One region of the Citrobacter freundii complex sp. 2025EL-00176 genome, then DNA from elsewhere that is predicted to be linked to it. Evidence: predicted binding sites of a transcription regulator. Region 1 holds the regulator's gene; the other holds the start of a gene.
What was found. Region 1 encodes Fur, which represses iron uptake genes when iron is present. Its sites were predicted from a motif close to ATAATAATGAGAACNACTATCAA; they were not measured.

Region 1 (12,215 bases):
GTTCGTTCACTTTTAACCCAAGATAAGTGAAGGTGATCCCTGGCCGCAGGGCATAGCCGTAGTATGGAGGCTGGTCCAGCGGTCGCGCCCAGTGCGTTTTCGCGGGTAGCAAACCTTTGGTGGCGCAGTTATCCAGAACGGTGTGGTCGAACTGACCAGGCTGGCAGGCGTTGTTGTATTCCGTCACGGTGTGGGTAAAACGTTCGGCGTCCAGTCCTAACTGAAGGGCCAGCTCTGCCAACGTATTGGCCTGCGCGCCGGGAAAGACCGGAGGCATGAAGTGGCCGATAGCTTTACCATCGATGATGGAGTAGCCAATCTGCCCTGGCTGTTGCGCGACCAGACGCCCCCAGATGGCGTAGCGTTTCGGCCAGAAATCTTCGCCTTCATCATAAAAGCGCGCTGCGTCACGGTTTACCACTATGCCGAGCGAGACGCAGTCCACGCGGGTGCAAATTCCGCCATCATATAATGGTGCTCTGGCATCAATGGCCACGCAGTGTGACTGGGAGGGATCGCCGATAATGTCTGCTCCGGCATCCATCATAAATTTGAGCAGTACGCCCTGGTTAAAGCGCGTGCCGCGAATCAGGAAGTTATCCGCAGGCCACTCGCCGCGCTCGTTCTCTCCCCACGCTTCTCGCAGCCATTCGCGGTTTGACTCAAACCCGCCCGCGGCAAGCACGCAGGACTTAGCGGTGATGCGCTCTTCGCCTGCCAGCGCCGCCACGAACTCGCCATTACGCAGTTCAAGCGCCTGAACGGGAGTGTTATAGCGAATTTGAACGCCCAGCTTTTCTGCGCTGCGATAATAGGCATTCACCAGGGCCTTTCCACCGCCCATAAAAAAGGCGTTGGTTCGTGCCACGTGCAAAGCGCCAGAGAGCGGAGGCTGAAAGTTAACGCCGTGCTGGCGCATCCAGTCGCGGCATTGTGAAGAGGTACGGATCACCAGACGCGCCAGCGCTTCGTTGGTATTTCCTTCCGTGACGCGCCACAGATCTTGCCAGAATTCTTCTTCAGGATAGCTTTCCACCAGCACATCCTGCGGTGCGTCATGCATACAACGTAAATTACGTGTGTGTTGGGAGTTTCCCCCGCGCCATTCGCGGGGCGCCGCTTCGAGCAGGAGTACCGAAGCTCCTTGCTCCCGGGCGGTCAAGGCTGCACATAAGGCGGCATTGCCACCGCCAATCACCAGAACATCAACCATCGTATACTCCATTACCATTTAACTAATTGTTAAATTTGTAATTGAAATGTATACGCACAGGCTGTGTGGGCGCTATGACGTGACGCTAAACAGTGCTTTAGTTATTGTAAAGTGTAGCGCCAGGCCAGCTTCCGGCTTCCACCAACTGATGCATAACTTTCGTCAGCACCACACGGGCGGCGAGGCCTGCCGGGGTAAGTTCATCGTCAGAGAGGCTGACCAGAAAGTTAGGGCGGCTAAGTATCGGATTATGGACGCCGATCACTCTTAGGGTTTCTTTATCGAGATGCGAGATTGCCGCGCCAGGCTGAAGAGTGGCGCCAATGCCACTGCGCACGGCGCGCATCAGTAACGCCAGACCATCAATTTCGGTAGCGATCTCAATGTTCAGTGTGTGTTCCTGGCTGATGGCATCCAGCCTGCCGCGCAGACCGTGGCCCGGGCTTGGCATGATCAATGGAATATTTGCCAGTTGGGCAGGAGCAATATTGTCATCGACAATATCAGCCAGTAGGGCATGGGTCCCAATCAAAAACAGTCGCTCTTCAAGAATCGGTCTGGCGCTCCAGCGCAGGATCTTTTCTTTTTGAAACACGACAGCCAGATCAATCTGGCGGGTATTAATCATTCGTTCCAGGTTGCCAGAGAGACTTTCCACGACATGCAGGCGAACATCAGCATAGCTTTCCCGCATGGCGTGAATAAAAGGCATGCCGAGAACGGAAGCGGTACTGGGGGCCATACCGACGCTGACGTGTCCGGAAAGTCGGGCCTCGCGGGCGGCGAGGATTGCATCGTCTGCATGCCGGAGCGCCAGCTGCGCCTGGGAGTAAAAAGCCAGTCCGGCGCTGGTGGGCGTCACACCGCGCGAGGTGCGTTGTAGCAGGCGAATAGCAAGTTCATTTTCCAGACGCGTCATTTGCTGACTGAGCGCCGAAACGCCGATATTGAGATCGAGCGCCGCGCTACCCATGCTGCCGGTTTCTACAATACGCACAAAATAGCGTAGCTGGCGAAGTTCCATTTCAACTCTCCGGAAGGGCAATTGATTTTTACATTAAAGCAACATTGATGCAGAAGGAAGAGGGGGCTGGTCAAATTCAGCGCATAAAAAAAGCCAACCGGAAGGTTGGCTTTTCAGAAAGCGTCACATTATTTGCCGTCGTGCGCATGCTCATCTTCGCGGCAATCGCCTTCGGCGCAGTGGCCGTAAAGATAGAGGCTATGGTTGGTTAAGCGAATACCATGTTTAGCCGCAATCTCACGCTGACGCGCTTCAATGGATTCATCGCTGAACTCGACCACTTTGCCGCAGTCGAGGCAAATGAGGTGATCGTGGTGATGCTGTTGAGTTAGTTCGAAGACGGATTTACCACCTTCAAAATTATGGCGGGTCACGATACCGGCATCATCAAACTGGTTCAGCACACGATACACGGTCGCCAGACCAATTTCTTCACCCATATCGATCAGGCGTTTGTATAAGTCTTCCGCACTGACGTGATGGTTATCCGGTTCCTGAAGAACTTCCAGAATTTTTAAACGAGGAAGCGTTACTTTCAGGCCAGCCTTCTTTAATGCGGTATTATTGTCAGTCATGCGGAATCTGTCCTGTAGCTAAACGATTCACTTCATTAACAGAAGTGACAGAAATTGCACTTGAGAAATTGCATATCATTATAGAACTGCCATGGTTAAATGAAAACTGCAAGTCTCTGGCATATATTGTTAATCAAAACGTGGTATCGCCGACAAACACACTGCGCAACACCCGATTGGCATCCAGCCATTGTACAGGGTCACACGGAAAAGTTACAAATTTGTAGCAATTATTTTGATTGGTTTTATCTATTGATGCGGCGTAGATGACGATCTACGCCGCGCGAAATCAGGCATTGATGATTTCGTCGAGGTGCAGTTCTTCAGAGATCTGCTTAACCCATTTTTCTACGCGTTCTGCGGTCAACTCCGGCTGGCGATCTTCATCGATAGCCAGACCGACAAAGTGGTCGTCGTCAGCCAGTCCTTTGGACGCTTCAAAGTGATAACCCGCCGTTGGCCAGTGACCGACGATGGTGGCGCCGCGTGGCTCAATGATGTCGCGAATGGTGCCTAACGCATCGCAGAAATATTCTGCGTAATCTTCCTGGTCGCCGCAGCCGAACAATGCAACCAGTTTGCCGTTAAAATCAATGTCTTCGAGGGTAGGGAAGAAATCGTCCCAGTCACACTGCGCTTCACCGTAGTACCAGGTTGGAATCCCGAGCAGCAGAATGTCATACCCTTCCAGGTCTTCTTTGCTGCTTTTTGCAATGTCATGAACATCGGCAACGTCTTTACCAAGCTGTTTTTGAATCATTTTTGCGATGTTTTCGGTATTACCGGTGTCGCTGCCGAAAAAGATGCCAGTGATTGCCATGAGTAAAATAACCTCTTGAAACTTATTGAAATGGTGGTGGCGCATTGCCCACGGATAAGGGCAATCATAGCAGAACAGTCAGGCATGCGGAAACAGCAAACACGCGGGACTGCACTCTGTGCTACACGATTTATGATTTAGAGCAGAAATTCAGACTATGCCTGACCGCGCAATGTGGTGAGTTGGGTCATCAGCATCTCTTCGATGAGTTCACTGCGACTCATGTTGCGCGCCTCGGCCAGCTCGTTTAACGCGTCAACGGCATCAGCGTTCAGTTTCAGTTCGACACGCTTAAGCCCGCGAACTTTGTCACGTTTAAGCTGATTACGTTTATTTATACGTAACTGTTCATCACGCGAGAGCGGATTAGTTTTGGGTCGTCCCGGGCGACGCTCCTGCGCGAACAGATCTAATGTCGTACGGTCCGTTTGTTCTTTGGCCATGATCTTGGTGACTTCGGGGAAACAATCAGCCAGGCGTCTGCCCGGATGGATAGCGCGCCATAATACATCAGCAGGGGAGGCACGCCAACGCCCACGCGCGTAATCGCGCACGGACGCTGAGTTTTTAATCAGTTAGCCTGCTCGTGCAGATAACGACGGATGGCCCGCAGCACTGCTTCAGGTTTTTCCGCATGTACCCAGTGCCCCGCGCCTGCAATAACGTGCGCCCGAGCCTGCGGGAATTGTGCCAGCAACTGCTCGCGATACGCTTCGGTGACATAAGGGGAGTTACCGCCTGGGATAAACAATGCCGGGTGCTCCCACGCCGGGACGGTTTCCCAACCAACGATATGGGGATATTGATCCCACAATACGGGAACGTTAAAGCGCCACTCGCCGTCAACAAAGGATTTCAGCAGAAACTGGATGACACCTTCCTCTTGCAGATGCTGGCGCATGACGCTTGCCGCCTGCTGGCGCGAGGACGCTTGTGCATCGGTTACGGCATTGATTGCCGCAAAAATTTCATCGTGACGGCGCACATGATAGTCAACCGGCGCAATATCAATAGCCACCAGCCGCTCGATACGATCGGGGGCCAACGCGGTTAACGCCATGACGGCTTTTCCCCCCATCGAGTGACCAATAAAGATCGCTTTATCGATCTGTTGATCGTCCAGCGTATCCACCAGGTCTTGCGCCATGGCCGCATAATTCATCTCAGGCGATCGGGGCGAGAGGCCATGATTTCGCATATCAACCTGGATGATATCGTGATCGACCACCAGATCGCGTGCCAGGATCCCCAGGTTATCCAGACTGCCAAACAGACCGTGAACCAGGACGATGGGAGAATTATTGTGCAGGTTTTGCGCAGATTGCGCTCGGATATTCAATTTCATGGCAAAGTTCTTTTTTTCACACTCACGGGTTAGGGTATCATGTTGACCATTCTGCCACATGGCTGCAACAACTACGGTTACTCCGAGTTTTATCAGCCACCAGGCTTGACGCTATCCGCTGTTGGGATTTGCCTTTACACTACGTGTGTTAACCCAACAACTTGTATTCAGCTAAACACTGCACTGGATTAAGATGAAAACGATTGAAGTTGATGATGAACTCTATAGCTATATTGCCAGCCACACCAAGCATATCGGCGAGAGCGCATCCGACATTTTACGGCGTATGTTGAAATTTTCCGCCGCATCACAGCCTGTCACTCCGGTAGTAAAAGAAGTCCGCGCTGTGCAACCTGTCGTGGAAGCCAAGCCGGTTAACCCCGTAAAAGATAAAGTGCGCGCGATGCGTGAACTGCTGTTGTCCGATGAATATGCGGAACAGAAGAAAGCAGTAAATCGCTTTATGCTGGTGCTGTCTACACTCTATTCTCTGGATCAAAACGCGTTCGCCGAAGCTACGGATTCGTTGCATGGCCGTACGCGCGTTTATTTTGCAGCCGATGAACAGACGCTGCTGAAAAATGGTAATCAAACCAAACCGAAACACGTGCCAGGCACGCCGTACTGGGTGATCACCAATACCAATACCGGCCGTAAATGCAGCATGGTGGAGCACATCATGCAGTCAATGCAATTCCCTGCGGAATTGATTGAAAAGGTTTGCGGAACAATTTAATCCTTGCATTAGAAGGACCAGGCAATGGCAATCCACAACCGTGCAGGTCAACCTGCGCAACAGAGTGATTTGATTAACGTCGCCCAACTGACGGCACAGTACTATGTACTGAAACCAACGGCAGGGAACGCTGAGCACGCCGTCAAGTTCGGTACGTCCGGGCATCGCGGCAGTGCAGGTCGTCATAGTTTTAACGAGCCGCATATTCTGGCTATCGCCCAGGCGATTGCTGAAGAACGTGCGAAAAACGGGATTACTGGCCCGTGCTATGTGGGTAAGGATACCCACGCGCTGTCTGAACCGGCTTTTATCTCTGTGCTGGAAGTGCTGGCGGCGAATGGCGTTGACGTCATCGTGCAGGAAAACAACGGCTTTACGCCAACTCCTGCCGTGTCGAATGCCATCCTGGTCCACAACAAAAAAGGCGGCCCGCTGGCTGACGGTATTGTGATCACACCGTCCCACAACCCGCCGGAAGATGGTGGCATTAAATACAACCCGCCAAACGGTGGTCCGGCAGATACCAACGTCACCAAAGTGGTGGAGGACAGAGCTAACGCGCTGCTGGCTGACGGTCTGCAAGGCGTGAAGCGTATGTCGCTGGATGCCGCGCTGGCATCGGGTCATGTGAAAGAGCAGGACCTGGTTCAGCCGTTTGTTGAAGGACTGGCGGATATCGTCGACATGGCGGCGATCCAGAAAGCGGGTCTGACGCTGGGTGTCGATCCGTTGGGTGGTTCCGGTATCGAATACTGGAAGCGTATTGCCAAACACTACAACCTGAACCTGACTATCGTTAACGACCACGTTGATCAGACTTTCCGCTTTATGCATCTCGATAAAGACGGCGCAATCCGTATGGACTGCTCCTCCGAGTGCGCGATGGCGGGTCTGCTGGCGCTGCGTGACAAGTTTGATCTGGCCTTTGCCAACGATCCGGATTACGACCGTCACGGTATTGTGACTCCGGCCGGGTTGATGAACCCGAACCACTACCTGGCGGTGGCGATCAACTACCTGTTCCAGCATCGTCCGCAGTGGGGCAAAGATGTTGCCGTCGGTAAGACGCTGGTTTCCTCGGCAATGATTGACCGCGTGGTGAACGATCTGGGCCGTAAGCTGGTGGAAGTGCCGGTCGGTTTTAAATGGTTTGTTGATGGTCTGTTCGACGGCAGCTTTGGCTTTGGTGGTGAAGAGAGTGCGGGCGCATCTTTCCTGCGTTTCGACGGTACACCGTGGTCGACCGACAAAGACGGCATCATCATGTGCCTGCTGGCGGCAGAAATTACCGCTGTGACCGGTAAGAACCCACAACAACACTACAACGAACTGGCTGCTCGCTTCGGCGCGCCGAGCTACAACCGTTTGCAGGCGAGCGCGACCTCCGCGCAGAAAGCGGCGCTGTCTAAGCTGTCTCCGGAAATGGTAAGCGCCAGTACGCTGGCGGGCGATCCGATCACCGCACGTCTGACCGCAGCACCTGGCAATGGTGCTTCCATCGGCGGTCTGAAAGTGATGACTGACAACGGCTGGTTTGCCGCGCGTCCGTCAGGCACGGAAGACGCTTACAAGATCTACTGCGAAAGCTTCCTCGGTGAAGAACACCGCAAACAGATCGAAAAAGAAGCCGTTGAGATCGTCAGCGAAGTGTTGAAAAACGCGTAAACACTGGCCGGATAAGACGCTAGCGTCACTATCCGGCATGAATAAAAAAGCCGGATAGCATGTCTGCTGATCCGGCTTTTTTTTGACGAAGGCTTACGGCATAAACCGATAGCCGATCCCGGTTTCGGTCAAAAAATGACGTGGACGAGCCGGGTCCAGCTCCAGTTTCTGGCGCAGGTGTCCCATATAAATTCGCAGATAATGGCTGTGCTCAACGGCGTTCGGCCCCCAGACCTGGTTCAACAGCTGGCGTTGCGTCAGTACCTTCCCGGCATTATTCAGCAGTACCGCTAACAGGCGAAATTCAATCGGCGTCAGATGGATTTCCTCGTCACCACGGTGTACGAGGCGGGCGGCGAGATCCACTTTTACGTTGGAAAAATGCACCACCGGTTCGGGAGACGCGCCGCTGGCGTGGCGCCGCAATGCCACGCGCAATCGCGCCTGTAGCTCGCCAATACCAAAGGGTTTACTGAGATAGTCATCGGCACCGGCATCCAGTGCGGCGATTTTATCGCTCTCTTCGCTGCGGGCTGAAAGCACGATTACTGGAATTGCACTCCATTGTCGCAGGTCACGAATAAAATCAATGCCGTCGCCGTCTGGCAGGCCGAGATCGAGAATGATGAGATCGGGTTTTCGCGTGGCGGCTTCCAGTAGACCACGTTGCAGCGTTTCCGCTTCATACACACGTAGGCCATCGGCTTCCAACGCGGTGCGCAGAAAGCGGCGAATGGCCTGTTCATCTTCAACAATCAGAACGTTTGTCACATATCCTCATGAAAATCTTCTAGTTCAGGGGGGATTTCCTGGGGCAGTGTAACACGGAAACAGGCTCCTCCTTGGGCACGATTATGGGCTGAAATGGTACCGCCGTGCACGTCCACAATCGCCTGACAAATTGCCAGTCCCAATCCCACGCCGGGTACCGATGATTCTTTGTTTCCTCTGGAAAATTTGTCAAAAACACGCTGTTCCATACCCGACGGAATACCCGGTCCATTATCCCAGACGTCCAGTTGCAGGTGCTCGCCATTGACGCTGGCATCAATGCCGATTTGCGCCTGCGGACCCGCGTATTTTACGGCGTTCTCCAACAGATTAATTAACACCCGTTCAAAAAGCGGGCCATCGACATGGATCAGCGTCAACGGTTCGGGTAACGACAGATTAATCGGGGCGGAGAGTCCCGGCTCCAGCATCTGCAAGGCGCTACCCACCACCTCTTCCAGCGTTAACCACTCCTTCTTAAGATTAAAGCCGCCAGACTGAATTCGCGCCATATCTAACAGATTATTGACCAGCCGGGTGGTATTCAGCACGTGCTGGCGAATCTCACTGGCCTGGCGCGCATGCGGCGAACCTTCACTGGCCAGATCCAGCGTTAAAATCTCAGCCTGACCGAACAGCACCGTCAACGGCGTGCGCAAATCGTGGGACAGGGCGGCAAGCAGCGCATTGCGAATACTTTCACGCTCACTGGCAAACCGGGCCTGCTCTTCGCTGGCGGTCAGCGTCAGACGTTCAAGCGCACTGGCGACCAACAGGGTAAAAGTTTCCAGCAGACGTTGCTGCTCGGGGATCATCAACTGACGCAGATTTCCCGGTTCCACTACCAGTAGCCCATGCGTTTTATCGGCGCTTTTTAGCGGTAAAATTTGGTACGGGACTCCCGGTAAGGTATCCGTGCCCGCGCCAGCCGGTTGCCCTTTGTCAAAACTCCATTGGGCAATGGCATCGTCCCATGGCGTCATGCCCTGTTGATGGGTGAGGGGAGCCAGCTTACCGTGTTCATCAGGTAATAAAACCTGACTACGGGCCTGAAACGTTGAGGCGATAAACTGTTCACTGGTCGCGGCGATATCCTGCTGACTCCGGCCAACGGCTAACGCTTTCGACATCTCATACAGATGACGCGTACGTTGTTCCCGATAGCGCGCTACCCGCGCCTGATAACGGACGCCGGCGGTCAGATTACCGATAACCAGCCCGACCGTTAGCATTACGGTAAAAGTGAGCAGGTACTGGACGTCGGAAACGGCCAGCGTCCCACGCGGGGCAATAAAGAAGAGATCGAAGCTGGCGACGTTAATAAAGGTTGCCAGCACGGATGGCCAGCGTCCATAGAAGAGGGCGATAACCACCACCCCCAGCAAATAGAGCATTACCAGGTTAGCGGCATCAAAGGCCATCAGCCACTGCATCGCGATCAGCGTAATGATGGCGCATAGCGCGACGGCAACTACACAACCCTGAATTTGTACCCGCCATTTATCTTTAAAGGTGCGGCTATCCGTCGTGGGTAGCGTTGGGCGTGAAGGCGGTTCGTCCAGCGCGACAATCATCAAATCGAGATCCGGTGCGCGATGGGCCAGTTTGTCGGCAAAGGAATCGCTGCGCCACCAGCGACGCGTTGTCGGACGCCCGAGCACAATTTTTCCCAGATTATGCTCGCGGGCGTAGCGGATTACCGCTTTATCTTCAGCGGGATCGGAAAGCGTGGCGGTTTCCGCGCCCAGCTCCTGGGCTAATCGCAGGGCGCTTAAGATCGCGCGGCGCTGTTTTTCGGGGAGGCGGTGCAGCGCCGGCGTTTCGACATATACCGCATGCCAGACGCTACCGAGACGCGCCGCCAGGCGTGCTGCGGCGCGTACCAGTTTTTCGCTGCCGGTGTTGTGCCCAATGCACAGCAAAACGGCGTCGCGGGTATGCCAGACTTTCTCTTCCCCTGGACGCCCGCGCCAGGCGCGCATTTGATCGTCCACCCGATCGGCCGTACGGCGCAGGGCCAGCTCGCGCAGCGCGATCAAATTACCTTTGCGAAAGAAATGCTCGATGGCTCTTTCCGCCTGACCGGCGATATAGACCTTGCCTTCATTCAGGCGCTGGCGTAAATCATCGGGGGGAAGATCGACCAGCACCACATCGTCAGCGGCATCGAAAAAAGGATCGGGGACGGTTTCGCGAACCTGAATACCGGTGACGCCGCTGACCACATCATTGAGACTTTCCAGATGCTGCACGTTAACGGTGGTAAAGACGTCGATACCGGCTTCCAGCAGCTCTTCAATATCCTGCCAGCGCTTTGGATGGCGTGATCCTGGCGCATTACTGTGCGCCAGTTCATCCATTAAAATGAGCGCCGGACGGCGGGCCAGCGCGGCATCGAGGTCGAACTCGCTGATGTGACGACCATGACGCGCGTGTCGCTTTAGCGGCAGGATGCTGAGACCGTCCAGCAGCGCGGCGGTCTCTTTGCGTCCGTGGGTTTCCACCACGCCAATCAGCACATCTAACCCCTGCGCCCGCAGCCGCTGGGCTTCCGTTAGCATGGCCCAGGTTTTGCCAACGCCCGCGCAGGCACCGAAGAATATTTTTAGTTTTCCGCGGTGCGGGGCGGTGGTCTGCTCCAGCAGGCGATCGGGGTCGGGACGTAAGGGTTCGCTATGCATGTCCTTTTTCTCAGTGCTTATCCAGCGCTAAATTAAGTTCCACAAGGTTCACCACCGGCTGGCCGATAAAACTGACCAATGGTTTTTGCGTGTATTGTGCAACCAGGCGCGACACTTCTTCAACGCTGAGGTTGCGGGCCTGTGCCACGCGGGGAATTTGCCAGGCCACCGCGGCGGGCGTCAGGTTGTTATCCAGCCCGCTGGCCGACGCGGTTACCAGCTCTAGCGGAACGGCAGGATTAGCCTGTGGATTGGCAGCACGCAGCGCGGCAATCCGGCTTTGCAGCTGTTTATCCAGTTCCGGATTGCTGACGGCCAGGTTACTGCCGCCAGAAGCCATGGGATTATAGGGCATTTCCGCCGTCGCAGACGGACGCCCCTGAAAATAACCGGCGGCGGTAAAATGTTGCCCAATAAGCGCAGAGCCGCGAACAACCTGATCTTCGCGGATCAACGAGCCGTTTGCCTGATGGGGAAACCACCACTGCCCCAGCGCGGTGGTCAGCAGCGGGTAAGCCCCGCCGGTAATAAGCATCAGGAAAACCAATGTTGATAATGCAGGACGTAATCCACTCATCTGAAACCTCACACCAGACCCAGCAGGGTCAGCAGTAAATCAATCGCTTTAATACCAATAAATGGCACCACCAAACCGCCCAGACCGTAGATCCACAAATTGCGGCGCAACATTGCAGATGCGGATAACGGCTTGTAGCTGACGCCTTTAAGTGCCAGTGGGATCAGAAAAACGATTATCAGCGCATTAAAGATAACCGCACTGAGGATCGCTGAGTCCGGTGAATGCAGTCCCATTACGTTAAGTGCATTGAGCTGCGGATAGGTGGCGGCGAACGCGGCCGGGATAATGGCGAAATACTTTGCCACGTCGTTGGCGATACTGAAGGTGGTCAGCGAGCCGCGCGTCATCAGCATCTGTTTACCAATATGCACCACTTCAATCAGTTTGGTGGGGTTGGAATCAAGATCCACCATGTTGCCGGCTTCCTTCGCCGCCTGGGTCCCGGAGTTCATGGCGACCGCGACGTCCGCCTGCGCCAGTGCCGGGGCATCGTTGGTTCCGTCGCCGGTCATCGCCACCAGACGGCCTTCCGCCTGATACTGACGAATCAGCGCCAGCTTAGCTTCCGGCGTGGCCTCCGCTAAGAAATCATCTACCCCGGCTTCAGCGGCGATCGCGGCGGCGGTCAGGCGGTTATCGCCGGTGATCATCACCGTTTTGATGCCCATTTTGCGCAGTTGAGCAAAACGTTCTTTGATCCCGCCTTTCACAATATCTTTCAGGGCTATCACGCCCAGTACACGGGAGCCTTCGGCTACCACCAGCGGCGTAGCGCCAAGGCGAGCGACATTCTCCACCTTTTGCT
Region 2 (12,215 bases), on a different contig from region 1:
TTTGCTTCGCAACAGGGGTTGAGTCGTGCCGGAAATAAATCTTTATGGACAGACAGTCGGCGATGTTGTGCCAGACTGGAAAGGTGCCTCCGTGCTGCCACGGGAAGAGCTTGTCGGGCAGTATTGCCGTTTGGTTCCTCTGGATGCCGACAGCCATGCCGCCGACCTGTTTGATGCCTATGCGCAGGCACCCGACGATCGCGACTGGACCTGGCTTGCAAGCTCTCGCCCAACGAGCGTTGAAGCCACCGCTTGCTGGATTGCGGCAAAATCCACCGACGCCTCCCTGGTTCCCTATGCGGTAATTGAACAGCGTTCCGGGCGTGCCGTTGGGCTGGTGTGTTTTATGGCGATCGAGCGGGAGCATGGTTCGGTTGAAATTGGTCATGTGACCTGGTCGCCGCGCATGAAAAATACGGTACTCGGCACCGAAAGCGTCTGGCTGCTGCTGCGTCAGGCGTTTGCGTTAGGGTACCGTCGTGTGGAGTGGAAATGCGATTCGTTAAACACCGCGTCCCGACGGGCGGCGGAGCGCCTTGGGTTTATCTTCGAAGGGCGTTTTCGCCAGAAGATTGTGCGTAAGGGCCGCAACCGCGACAGCGACTGGTTATCAATGATTGATAGCGAATGGCCGCAGCGCGATGCTGCATTGCAGCGTTGGCTGGCTGCCGACAACTTTGATGAACATGGGCGGCAACGCCGATCGCTGGCGGCGTACCAGCAGGCATAGCTCGTTTCTCCGTTGACGACTCAGACAGAAAAGGAGCGCGAGCATGGTGTACTGTTCGTGCAAAAGGTAATGACGTTTTCATCGCGCTGAAACCAGCGAACGTTAACTTCCTGCCCGGCGAGGCTTTGCGCAAATAAGGGCAGGATTTGCAAGGTTATCTGGGTTGGGGTGAGGGCGGTAACTTTAGCGCTGGCGAACCCCGGTAACGCCGTAGTGTGTTGCGAAAACATTTTATACAGACTCTCTTTTGCGCTGAATGCCAGGGTTAAGGCGAGCGGAAAGGGCACGCTGGCGTGAAGCATAATCTGTCGTTCGGGGTTATCGATAATGCCATCAGCCAGCTCAATGGCGGTTGGTAGTGTAAAAATAGTTTCGATGTCCACTCCAACGGGATGCGTCGACACCACCGCCAGCGCAGTTGATGCGCTATGGCTGATGCTGCCAAACAGATTTTGCGGCCACAACGGTTGGCGTTGCCCGCCGATGCCGGGTACGGTTTTGAGGCCAAATTCACGCAGAGCGTGTACGGCGGCGATCCGCCCAGCTAAGTGTTCAGCTTTACGCTTGCGCCCGCTGGACAGGAGCTGAGCGTGGTGGGGGAGCCAGAGCAGGTCCTGCTCATGAAAGCTGGGGGGATCAAACTCGACAATATGCAGCGTGTGGTCTGCGAAAGTGAGCGGTGTGTGCGTGGTGCGCATGCTAGCGATGATTTCCCTCTCCCCGCAGCGAGGAGAGGGATAAACGTTATCAGAAGTGCGTGTTCACGCTCATGAACCACGTCCGGCCCGGTTCGTTATAGGTGTATGCGCCTGCGCCCGCCATATAGTCGCCAGTTTTGATATCACTGGTGGTTTGGGCATTACCTTCACGCCACAGACGTTTGTCGAAGACGTTATCCACGCCGCCGGTCAGGCTGACGTTTTTCGTTACATCCCAGGTCGCGCTCAGACCAACGATGCTGTACGGGCTAACTTCCTGGGCTGAACTGCCGGTAACCGGTTTACCCTGGTAATCGTATTTCTTCGGCTGCTGTTTACCGTACCAGGTAAAGGTTGATTGCAGCGACAAATCTTCGCGTGCCTGCCAGCTCAGAGTCGAGTTCAGCGTGTACTCAGGAATAATCGACAGGCGTTCGCCAGTCTCTTTATTCTTACTTTGCAGCATGTAAGTGATGTTGTTGGTCCAGGTAACGGTTTCGCTAACCGGCACGTTCAACGTACCTTCCAGACCCTCAACCACCGCTTTAGGAATGTTTTCCCATTGGTAGATATCGGTGTAGGTTGTTGTTTCTTTGCCTGTAGTTGGGTTTTTTTGGGTAATTGACGTTCTGCTTAGCGGTACGGTTCCCGCTTCGATCTTGTTACGGTAATCGTTGCGGAACCAGGTTATGCCTGCAAGCCAGCCGTCACGTTTGAACTCCAGACCAATCTCTTTGTTGATGCTGGTTTCGGCCTTCAGATCGTCGTTACCCATCATATAGCAGCCAATACCGGTGGCAGAACCGGTGGCATAGCAACCCTGGCCTTTGCTGTACAGAATATAATTCGAGTTTGTCTGGTACAGGCTAGGTGCTTTATAGGCGCGCGCGATGCCCATTTTCAGCGTAAAGTCGTCGCCTAGACCCTGAGACAGGTTCAGCGACGGGCTCCAGTTATCGCCCACAATACTGTGGTGATCGAAACGCAGACCTGGCGTTAGCATGGTGCTGTCGGTCAGTTCCATGTTGTTTTCAGCAAACAGAGAGAAAATTTCAGCTTGTGAATACGGGCTACGATCTGTACTGCTGGCACCAGGTATGTTCCCCCCCATAAAAGTCTGGGTATTGGAACTCATGTCTTTCATACGCTGCTGGTTCCACTCGGTACCCAGCGTCAGGTTCTGATTAACCAAAAGGTCGAATGGAATGCTAATTTCACTGTGTAGGGTGACATCCGCCAGGTCAGTGTCGGTAAAATGATTACTGTTAAATAACCCTTCAAGACCTCCTGCCAGACCTTCACCTAAACGAGAGTTGCGGGTGTGTTCGTACTGCGCCCAGTTGCTGGTGGTAATGCCGCTGTCCCAACCGCCGTTCCACGTCAGCGCATAGTTCTGACGGTACATACGGTTGGTTTCTTTACCGTAGTATTTTTTTACCAACCCGTTGGTTTTGTTATCGTTGTTGGTGTTCTGAGTGTCGCCAGCATACAGATTGCCCTGGCGGCTGTAGCCTGCTTCAAACTCCAGCGATTGCATCGGCGCAAAATCCCAACGCAGCTGGCCGTTGATATCTTTGTTTTTTACCCCTTCACGACCCGCTGGCATCGTATCGGCGTATGACCCTGTACGAGCCGACTGATGACCCTGGTTGATATCCCAGGCATCGGCCTGCGTTTTATCCAGATTACCGTACAAACGGAAGCTGAAATCCCCGCCCATTGGGCCGTTCAGGCTAAAGTTGGTACGTTTGGTCGAGCCTTCGTCTTTGTGTTCCGGGGCATTGAAATAGGTATCCCAGGAACCGTGCCATTCATTGCTGCCTTTTTTGGTGATGATATTCACCACGCCGCCCGCAGCACCGTTGCCGTAACGCGCTGCGGCAGGACCACGCAGCACTTCAATACGCTCGATCATCTCCGGTGGCACCCAGGCGGTATCGCCGCGGGTATCACGCTCGCCGCGCCAGCCCTGACGCACGGAGTTACGGCTGGTCACCGGCTTACCGTCGATCAAAATCAGGGTGTTTTCTGGACCCATACCACGAATATCAATCTGACGGTTGTTACCACGCTGACCGCTGGTTGAGTTGCCGGTCAGGTTCACGCCAGGCATGGTACGGATGATTTCCGCCACATCGCGGGCGGGAGGATTTTTACGGATTTCATCCGCGGTGATGGTTGAAACACCCGGCGCCTGCAGGTTTTGCTGCGCGGCGGTAACGACGATGGTGTCTTCATGAGAGACAGCGGCGTTATCAGTTTGATCTTCTGCCATTGCTGGCAGTGCTACCCCGTAAATCCCTAAATTGACCAATAAGGCCAGTGAATGAATCTTGTTGTTCATTGTATGTCCTGCTGTTCTTTTAGCCACGAGAACCCATGTGCCGTGGTGCGGCATTTGGTCTGATGTCGCCCGCATCCGCGTAAACCCTCCGTTCCAGAAAAAGTACGCAGCGCCAGGTCGGTTTATAAGTGGTGAAAAACTGTGCACGCTTCCCACAGCGCGACAATACGCTATTGCAAATGCAAATAGTTATCAATAATATTATCAATATATTTCAAGATAGATCATAAAAATTCACGATAAACATGGGGTTATGGCGGTGACGACGTTAAAGACGGGAAGCGAAGCGTGGTGGCAGTCGAAAAAAGGCCCGGAGTGGGAGCGTGAAGAGAACGGAAATTATCGGGTAACCTTCTGGTGGCGAGACCCGCAGGGAACGGAAAAAGAGTCAGCCATTCGTCGTGTGTGGGTCTATATCACCGGCGTCACCGACCATCATCAAAATGTCCACCCTCAGTCGATGCAACGTATTAACGGTACAAATGTTTGGTGCTGGAGTGTTTCCCTCAGCGCCCACTGGCGCGGTAGCTACTGTTTCATTCCCACTGCTCGGGACGATATTTTTGCCACGCTGGCGGTGGACGAAGCACCTGACCGAACCATGTTGCGTGATGGCTGGCGACAATTGTTACCGCAGGCGATTGCCGATCCTCTCAATCCGCAGAGCTGGCGGGGAGGTCGTGGCCATGCGGTGTCAGCGCTGGAAATGCCAGACGCTCCCGTACAGCCCGGATGGGATCAGCCTGAAGCTCCCGCTTGCCCCGCAGTTTGCCTGCAATGGCACAGCACCAGGCTTGGGAATACGCGTCGCGTATGGGTATTTACCACCGGCGACGCCCGACCAGAAGCGCGTCCGCTGGCTATCCTGCTGGATGGTCAGTTTTGGGCACAAAGTATGCCGGTCTGGCCTGCACTGGCTGCGCTCACGCATCGTGGAGATCTCCCACCCGCCGTATATCTCCTGATTGACGCTATCGACACATCTCATCGTAGCCGCGAACTGCCGTGTAACGCCGATTTTTGGTTAGCGGTACAGCAGGAGCTATTGCCGCTGGTGAAGAAGACTACTGCGTACAGTGACGATCCGCAGCGTACGGTGGTCGCCGGACAAAGTTTTGGCGGGTTGTCTGCGCTGTATGCCGGGCTGAACTGGCCCGCGCGCTTCGGCTGTGTGCTGAGCCAGTCCGGTTCTTACTGGTGGCCGCATCGCGGTGGTCATCAGGATGGGGTGATTGTTGAGCAACTGAAGAGCGGCCAGGTTAGCGTTCAGGGACTGCGTATTGTTCTGGAGGCCGGGATCCGCGAGCCGATTATTTTTCGTGCCAATCAGGCGTTATATGCTCAGTTACCCTCTGCACCACAATCTATTTTCTGGCGTCAGGTTGATGGCGGACACGATGCGCTTTGCTGGCGCGGTGGCCTGATGCAAGGGCTAATGACGCTCTGGCAGCCGCTTACCACCACGATTTAACCGGACGATGTTCCACGACAGGAGTTGAGTATGGAATTCAGTAACCCCTTCGATAATCCGCAGGGCCAGTTTTACATTCTGCAAAACCCACAGCGTCAGTTTAGCCTCTGGCCGCAGCAGTGCTCACTTCCTGCTGGCTGGCAAGTCGCGTGCGAACCGCAATCGCAGGAAGCCTGCCAGCAATGGCTGGATGCAAACTGGACCACGCTGACGCCAGCAAACTACGTTGATGTGCAGGAGGCTCCATGACTCAGCGTTTACCGTTAGTCGCGGCTCAGCCGGGGATCTGGATGGCGGAAAAACTCTCCACCTTGCCCTCGGCGTGGAGCGTTGCGCACTATGTAGAATTAACCGGTGAACTGAACGCGCCGTTGCTGGCAAAGGCAATCGTTGCCGGTCTGGAGCAGGCTGATACTCTACGGATGCGGTTTAGCGAAGATAACGGCGAGGTCTGGCAATGGGTTGATCCTACGCTCACCTTCGTGGAACCCGAAATTATCGACCTGCGCGAAAAATCCAGCCCATATGAAGCAGCACGCGCATTGATGCAGGCTGATCTGCAACAGGGCTTACGTGCTGATGGCGGCAAGCCGCTGGTTTTCCATCAGCTCATTCAGGTGGGAGATAAACGTTGGTACTGGTATCAGCGTTACCATCATTTGCTGGTTGATGGCTTCAGTTTCCCGGCTATTACCCGCCAGATAGCCGCAATTTACCGCGCCTGGCAGAGTGGCGAACCCACGCCGGACTCGCCTTTTACGCCGTTCGCTGAGGTCGTGGAAGAGTATCAACAGTATCGTCATAGCGATGCCTGGCAACGTGATGGTGCTTTCTGGACCGAGCAACGCAAGCAGCTACCGCCCCCGGCCTCGTTGTCGAACAAACCGTTACCGGGGCGCTCGGCCAGTGCCGATATTATCCGCATGAAGCTAACCGCGCCTGAAGGCGCGTTCCGCCAGCTTGCGGCACGGATGCCTGACGTTCAGCGTGCAGATCTTGCCCTGGCGCTGGTGGCGTTGTGGCTGGGGCGTTTATGCAGTCGAATGGATTATGCCGCCGGGTTTATCTTTATGCGGCGTATGGGATCGGCGGCGCTCACGTCCACCGGACCGGTTTTAAACGTTTTGCCCTTTGGTGTGAGGTTGGATGCGGCAGAAAGCTTGCCTGCGCTGGCCCAGCGGTTGGCAGCGCAGTTGAAGAAAATGCGGCGACATCAGCGTTATGACGCTGAACAAATCGTTCGCGATAGCGGGCGTGCAGCCGGTGCCGAGCCGCTGTTCGGCCCGGTGCTGAACGTGAAAATATTCGATTATCAGCTGAGTATTCCGGGCGTTCAGGCGCAGACCCATACTCTGGCGACAGGCCCGGTCAACGATCTTGAGCTGGCGCTATTCCCGGATGAAAATGGTGGGCTAAGTATTGAAATCCTCGCCAATAAACAGCGTTACGATGCAGCGACGCTGGCGCAACACGCATCGCGTTTAACCGCGCTTATCGAACAGTTTGCCGACAATCCGGCGCTATGCTGTGGTGAGGCTGGGATGCTGTTGCCAACGGAATACGAGCAGTTGGCGAAGATTAACGACACCACCGTGGAGATCCCGTCCACTACGCTGAGCGCGCTGATGGCACAGCAGGCCGATAAAACGCCGGATGCCCCGGCGCTGGCTGATGCTCGCTATCAGTTTAGCTATCGCGAAATGCGCCAGCAGGTTGTGGCGCTGGCGCAGCTACTGCGTGCGCGTGGCGTACAGCCAGGTGACAGCGTTGCGGTGGCATTACCGCGTTCCGTGTTCCTGACGCTGGCGCTGCACGGTATTGTTGAAGCCGGAGCTGCCTGGCTGCCATTGGATACCGGATACCCGGACGATCGCCTGCGGATGATGCTCGAAGACGCGAAGCCAAAATTGTTGATCGCAACCGATGAGCAACTGGCGCGCTTTGGCGATATCCCAGGACTGGAAAGTCTGTGCTACAACGCGCCACTGCCAGCGGGAGATACCGCGTCGTTGGCCCTCTCTCAACCACATCATACGGCCTATATTATTTTTACTTCCGGCTCTACCGGCAGACCCAAAGGGGTGATGGTTGGGCAAACGGCTATCGTCAACCGCCTGTTGTGGATGCAAAATCACTATCCGCTGACGGCAGAGGATGTGGTGGCGCAAAAAACACCATGCAGTTTTGATGTCTCGGTGTGGGAATTTTTCTGGCCGTTTATTGCCGGCGCAAAATTGGTGATGGCGGAACCGGAGGCGCACCGCGACCCGCTGGCGATGCAGCAATTCCTTGCCCAATATGGGGTGACGACCACTCACTTTGTCCCTTCCATGCTGGCTGCTTTTATTGCGTCCTTGACGCCGGAAACTGCGCAGGAAAGTTGTGCCTCGCTGAAGCAGGTATTCTGCAGCGGCGAAGCCTTGCCGGCAGATTTATGCCGTGAGTGGGAACAGTTGACCCATGCGCCGTTGCACAATTTGTACGGACCAACTGAAGCGGCGGTCGATGTGAGCTGGTATCCGGCCTGGGGTGAAGCGCTTGCCGCCGTCACCGGCAACAGCGTGCCGATTGGTTATCCGGTATGGAACACCGGTTTACGGATCCTCGATGAGATGATGCGTCCGGTGCCCTTCGGCGTAGCGGGTGACTTATACCTGACGGGGATCCAACTGGCGCAGGGCTATCTGGGACGCGCGGATCTGACGGCAAGCCGCTTTATCGCCGATCCGTTTAATGCCGGTGAACGCATGTACCGTACCGGGGATGTGGCCCGCTGGCTGGAAAATGGTGCGGTGGAATACTTGGGGCGCAGCGATGACCAGCTTAAAATTCGCGGACAGCGTATTGAACTGGGGGAAATTGATCGGGTGATGCAGCAACTGCCCGATGTCGAGCATGCTGTTGCTCATGCCTGCGTATTTAACCAGGCAGCGGCGACCGGCGGCGATGCGCGTCAACTGGTGGGGTATCTGGTGTCGCAATCAGGTTTACCGCTGGACACCTCTGGATTGCGGGAGAGTCTGCGCGAAAAACTGCCAGCGCATATGGTGCCGACGGTATTGTTGCAACTGGCGGAGCTGCCGCTCAGCGCGAACGGTAAATTGGATCGTAAAGCGCTGCCGATGCCGCAGCTAACGTCGCGTACAGTGGGACGTGCGCCGCGCCCTGGGATTGAAACTACCATTGCGCAGTCTTTTGCAGCCTTGCTGGAGTGTGAAGTTAATGATGTGGAGGCCGATTTCTTTGCGCTGGGCGGACATTCTCTGCTGGCGATGAAGCTGGCGGCGCAATTGAGTCGCCTGTTTGAACGACAGGTGACGCCAGGTCAGATTATGGTGGCTTCTACCGTTGAACAACTCAGCGCCTTGCTGGAGAGTCATGATGATGAACAGTCGCAGCGTCTGGGATTTGAGACGCTACTGCCGCTGCGCGAAAGTCAGGGCCCAACGCTGTTTTGCTTCCATCCCGCGTCGGGTTTTGCCTGGCAGTTTAGCGTGCTGTCGCGTTACCTCAGCCCACAGTGGTCGATTATAGGTATTCAGTCGCCGCGACCGGATGGACCTATGCAAACGGCGGAAAACCTCGATGCGGTATGTGACCATCACCTGGCAACGTTGCTTAACCAGCAGCCTCACGGTCCATACTATCTGTTAGGTTACTCGCTGGGCGGCACGCTGGCGCAGGGGATTGCCGCGCGTTTACTCGCCCGGGGGGAGAAAGTTGCCTTTCTGGGGCTGCTGGATACCTGGCCGCCGGAAACGCAAAACTGGCAGGAAAAAGAGGCCAATGGGTTGGATCCTGCCGTATTGGCGGAGATTGAGCGTGAACGTGAAGCATTTCTGGCCGCACAGCAGGGCAATGCCTCTGACGCGTTATTTAACGCTATTGAAGGTAACTATGCCGATGCGGTTCGCCTGTTAACCACAGCCCACAGCGTACCTTTTGCGGGCCACGCTACGTTGTTCGTTGCTGAACGTACATTACCGCAGGACGTCAGCCCTGAACGTAGCTGGTCACCATGGATATCCAGTCTGGATGTTTATCGTCAGGACTGCGCGCATGTCGATATCATTTCTCCTACCGCGTTTGAGACAATAGGGCCTGTAATCAATGCGCTGATTAATAAATCTGTGTAATAACGCGAATTTTGCTATCGCGGCGGTCGAACAACTCCATAACGCAGTGTCATGTTGTGGAGTTGTTGCTTTGGTGTGTGATGGGGTAACGAAGGGAGTAATAAATTCCGAATATAATTTTTGGTAGGGGCGGATGCGTAAAGAAAGTTTCGGATAATTCTGACTAGCTGGTAGACTTCTCCCACGGGAGTGTTTTTCTTTTGGGAAAGTTTTCAGGTCACGCAACATGTCATCATTAAATATTAAGCAAGACAACGTTTCGGAATTTACTGCCTATCCTCAGACTACGGCAAACGCCAACGAAATTGATTTGGTTAACCTGATCGAAATCTTATGGCGCGCCAGGACGAAAATCGTGGCTACCGTTTTCGCCTTTGCCTGCGTGGGTATTCTGGTCTCTTTCCTGCTGCCGCAAAAATGGACCAGTCAGGCCATCGTCACCCCAGCAGAACCGGTTCAGTGGCAGAATCTCGAGAATACGTTGACCAAATTGCGCGTACTGGATATGGATATTAACGTTAGCCGTGGTGATGTGTTTAACCTGTTTATCAAAAAATTCCAGTCGCCCTCATTGTTAGAAAATTATCTGCGATCTTCACCCTATGTGATGGATCAATTGAAAGGCGCTGATATTGACGAAATGGACCTGCACCGCGCAATCGTCAGGCTCAGTGAAAAAATGACCGCGGTTGACGCCAATCGTGACAAAAAGAATGAGACCTCGCTGTATACCGCGTGGACGCTGAGCTTTACCGCCCCTCAGGCCGAAGAAGCTCAGTCTGTGCTAGAGGGATATATCCGCTATATTTCAGATATTGTAGTGAAAGAAACGCTGGAAGATATTCGCAATAAACTGTTCATCAAAACTAGCTTCGAGAAAGAAAGGCTGGCGATGGATCGCGTCAGGCTCAAAAATCAGCTGGAAGCAAATATCCAGCGACTGAACTACTCCCTGGAGATTGCGAATGCCGCCGGGATTAAAAAGCCGGTCTACAGTAATGGCCAGGCGGTGAAGGATGACCCTGATTTCTCTATTTCACTGGGCGCGGACGGCATCTCGCGTAAATTAGAAATAGAAAAATCTGTAACAGATGTAGCGGAAATTAACGGGGAATTACGTAACCGCCAATATCATGTTGATCAGCTGTTAGCGATGAATGTGAGTGACGTAAAATTTACGCCATTTAAATATCAGCTTTCACCTTCGCTGCCAGTGAAAAAAGATGGTCCGGCTAAATCGATGATCGTTATTCTGGCTGCGTTACTGGGTGGCATGGTCGCCTGTGGTGGCGTTCTGCTGAATTACGCCATGGTGTCGCGTAAGCAAAAAATGACGTTTATTGATCAGCAACTGGTGTGAGTAATTGCCGTATGGCGGCAGACAGCCGCCATACGTTAAATCTCGCTATTTGTTGCGCCCTAGCGGCACCACTAACGGCGTGCCGGCAACCGGATCGTCGATAATCATACAGCGTAATCCATAGATTTTTTCGATAAGCTCCGCCGTAACAATCTCCTTCGGCGCCCCCTCAGCAATAATTTTTCCATCACGAAGCGCAATCAGATGCGTGGCGTAGCGACAGGCCTGGTTGAGGTCGTGCAGAACGGCGGCCAGCGTATAACCCTTCTCCCGGTTGAGCTCACTGAGCAGCTCCAGCAGATCGATCTGATGGCTGATATCCAGCCAGGTGGTGGGTTCATCGAGCAGCATAATCGATGTTTCCTGCGCCAGCACCATTGCTATCCATGCGCGCTGGCGTTGTCCGCCGGAAAGCGTATCCACACTTTGCGCCGCCAGATGGGTTATCCCAGTGGCCTGCATCGCTGTGTTTACCGCGATTTCATCTTCTTGCCGCCAGCGGGTAAACAGCGGTTGATGTGGATAGCGCCCGCGAGCAACCAGCTCCTGTACGGTAATATCACCCGGCGTGGTGGCGTTTTGCGCCAGTAAACCTATTCTGCGTGCGACCTCTTTGCTGGCGTAGTGCTGAATATGCTCGCCGTCGAGCCAAACCTTGCCGTGTACGGGTGTCATCAGACGACTCAGTGTACGCAGTAGCGTTGATTTTCCGCAGCCGTTTGGCCCAATAATCGCGGTAAAGTGACCGTCGGGAATCGACACATTGAGGTTTTCCGCTACGGTAAACTTGCCATAACCCAGCGTTAACTGGTCGCCACGCAAACGGGCAACTGATTCGATCATTTTTTGCGGGACTCCTGAATTAACAAGACGATAAGATAAATACCGCCGAGGCTTACGGTGACCACACCCACCGGAAGCTGATAAGGCATAAACAGCTGTTGGGCGCATAAATCCGCCATCAGCAGCAGCAGCGCGCCGCACAGCGCTGACAGGGTTAACCCCCAGCGGGAAGTGCCGCTAAGTCGACGCGCAATATGCGGGGCGACGAGGGCAATAAAGGAAATTGGACCTGCCAGCGCGGTGGCGGCGGCGGTCAATACCACGGCGACCAGCATCATCATCAGACGCGAACGCTCAACGCTGACGCCAAGCGCACAGGCGCTGTCATCACCCATTTCCAGTAAACGCATCCGGCGCACCAGCAGCGTGGCGCACACCAGCATCACAATAATCAGTGGGGCAGAAGGCCAGGTCTTGGCCCAGGTCAGGCCATTGAGCGATCCGGCGTTCCACAGTCCGGCCGTTAACGCGGTTTCTAATGATGCTTTCAGCAGCAGCCAGGTGTTGAACGCCACCAGCATAGCGCGTATGCCGATACCAATAATAATCAGCCGGAAGGTGTCGATGCCATTGCGCCAGGCGAGCGCCCAGACCACCAGGGAAGTCAGGATCCCACCCAGCATAGCCGCCAGC

Region 2: fes (enterochelin esterase) is a predicted target of Fur. The motif match lies at 3,952-3,974, and genes of this name have one in related genera.

Annotation. Positions count from the first base shown of each region.
Region 1 is NZ_JBRYHT010000001.1:15,755-27,969, forward strand. It holds gene tcuA (FAD-dependent tricarballylate dehydrogenase TcuA) at 1-1,213, opposite strand, end outside; gene tcuR (tricarballylate utilization LysR family transcriptional regulator TcuR) at 1,311-2,237, opposite strand; gene fur (ferric iron uptake transcriptional regulator) at 2,366-2,812, opposite strand; gene ACVXHP_RS00105 (ryhB-regulated fur leader peptide) at 2,805-2,891, opposite strand; gene fldA (flavodoxin FldA) at 3,102-3,632, opposite strand; gene ybfE (LexA regulated protein) at 3,788-4,075, opposite strand; gene ybfF (esterase) at 4,204-4,977, opposite strand; gene seqA (replication initiation negative regulator SeqA) at 5,171-5,713, shown strand; gene pgm (phosphoglucomutase (alpha-D-glucose-1,6-bisphosphate-dependent)) at 5,738-7,378, shown strand; gene kdpE (two-component system response regulator KdpE) at 7,472-8,149, opposite strand; gene kdpD (two-component system sensor histidine kinase KdpD) at 8,146-10,830, opposite strand; gene kdpC (potassium-transporting ATPase subunit KdpC) at 10,841-11,407, opposite strand; gene kdpB (potassium-transporting ATPase subunit KdpB) at 11,416-12,215, opposite strand, start outside.
Region 2 is NZ_JBRYHT010000010.1:109,203-121,417, forward strand. It holds gene ACVXHP_RS18150 (GNAT family N-acetyltransferase) at 26-730, shown strand; gene entD (enterobactin synthase subunit EntD) at 751-1,428, opposite strand; gene ACVXHP_RS18160 (TonB-dependent siderophore receptor) at 1,478-3,772, opposite strand; gene fes (enterochelin esterase) at 4,026-5,243, shown strand; gene ACVXHP_RS18170 (MbtH family protein) at 5,274-5,492, shown strand; gene entF (enterobactin non-ribosomal peptide synthetase EntF) at 5,489-9,379, shown strand; gene wzz(fepE) (LPS O-antigen length regulator Wzz(fepE)) at 9,606-10,739, shown strand; gene fepC (iron-enterobactin ABC transporter ATP-binding protein) at 10,785-11,582, opposite strand; gene fepG (iron-enterobactin ABC transporter permease) at 11,579-12,215, opposite strand, start outside.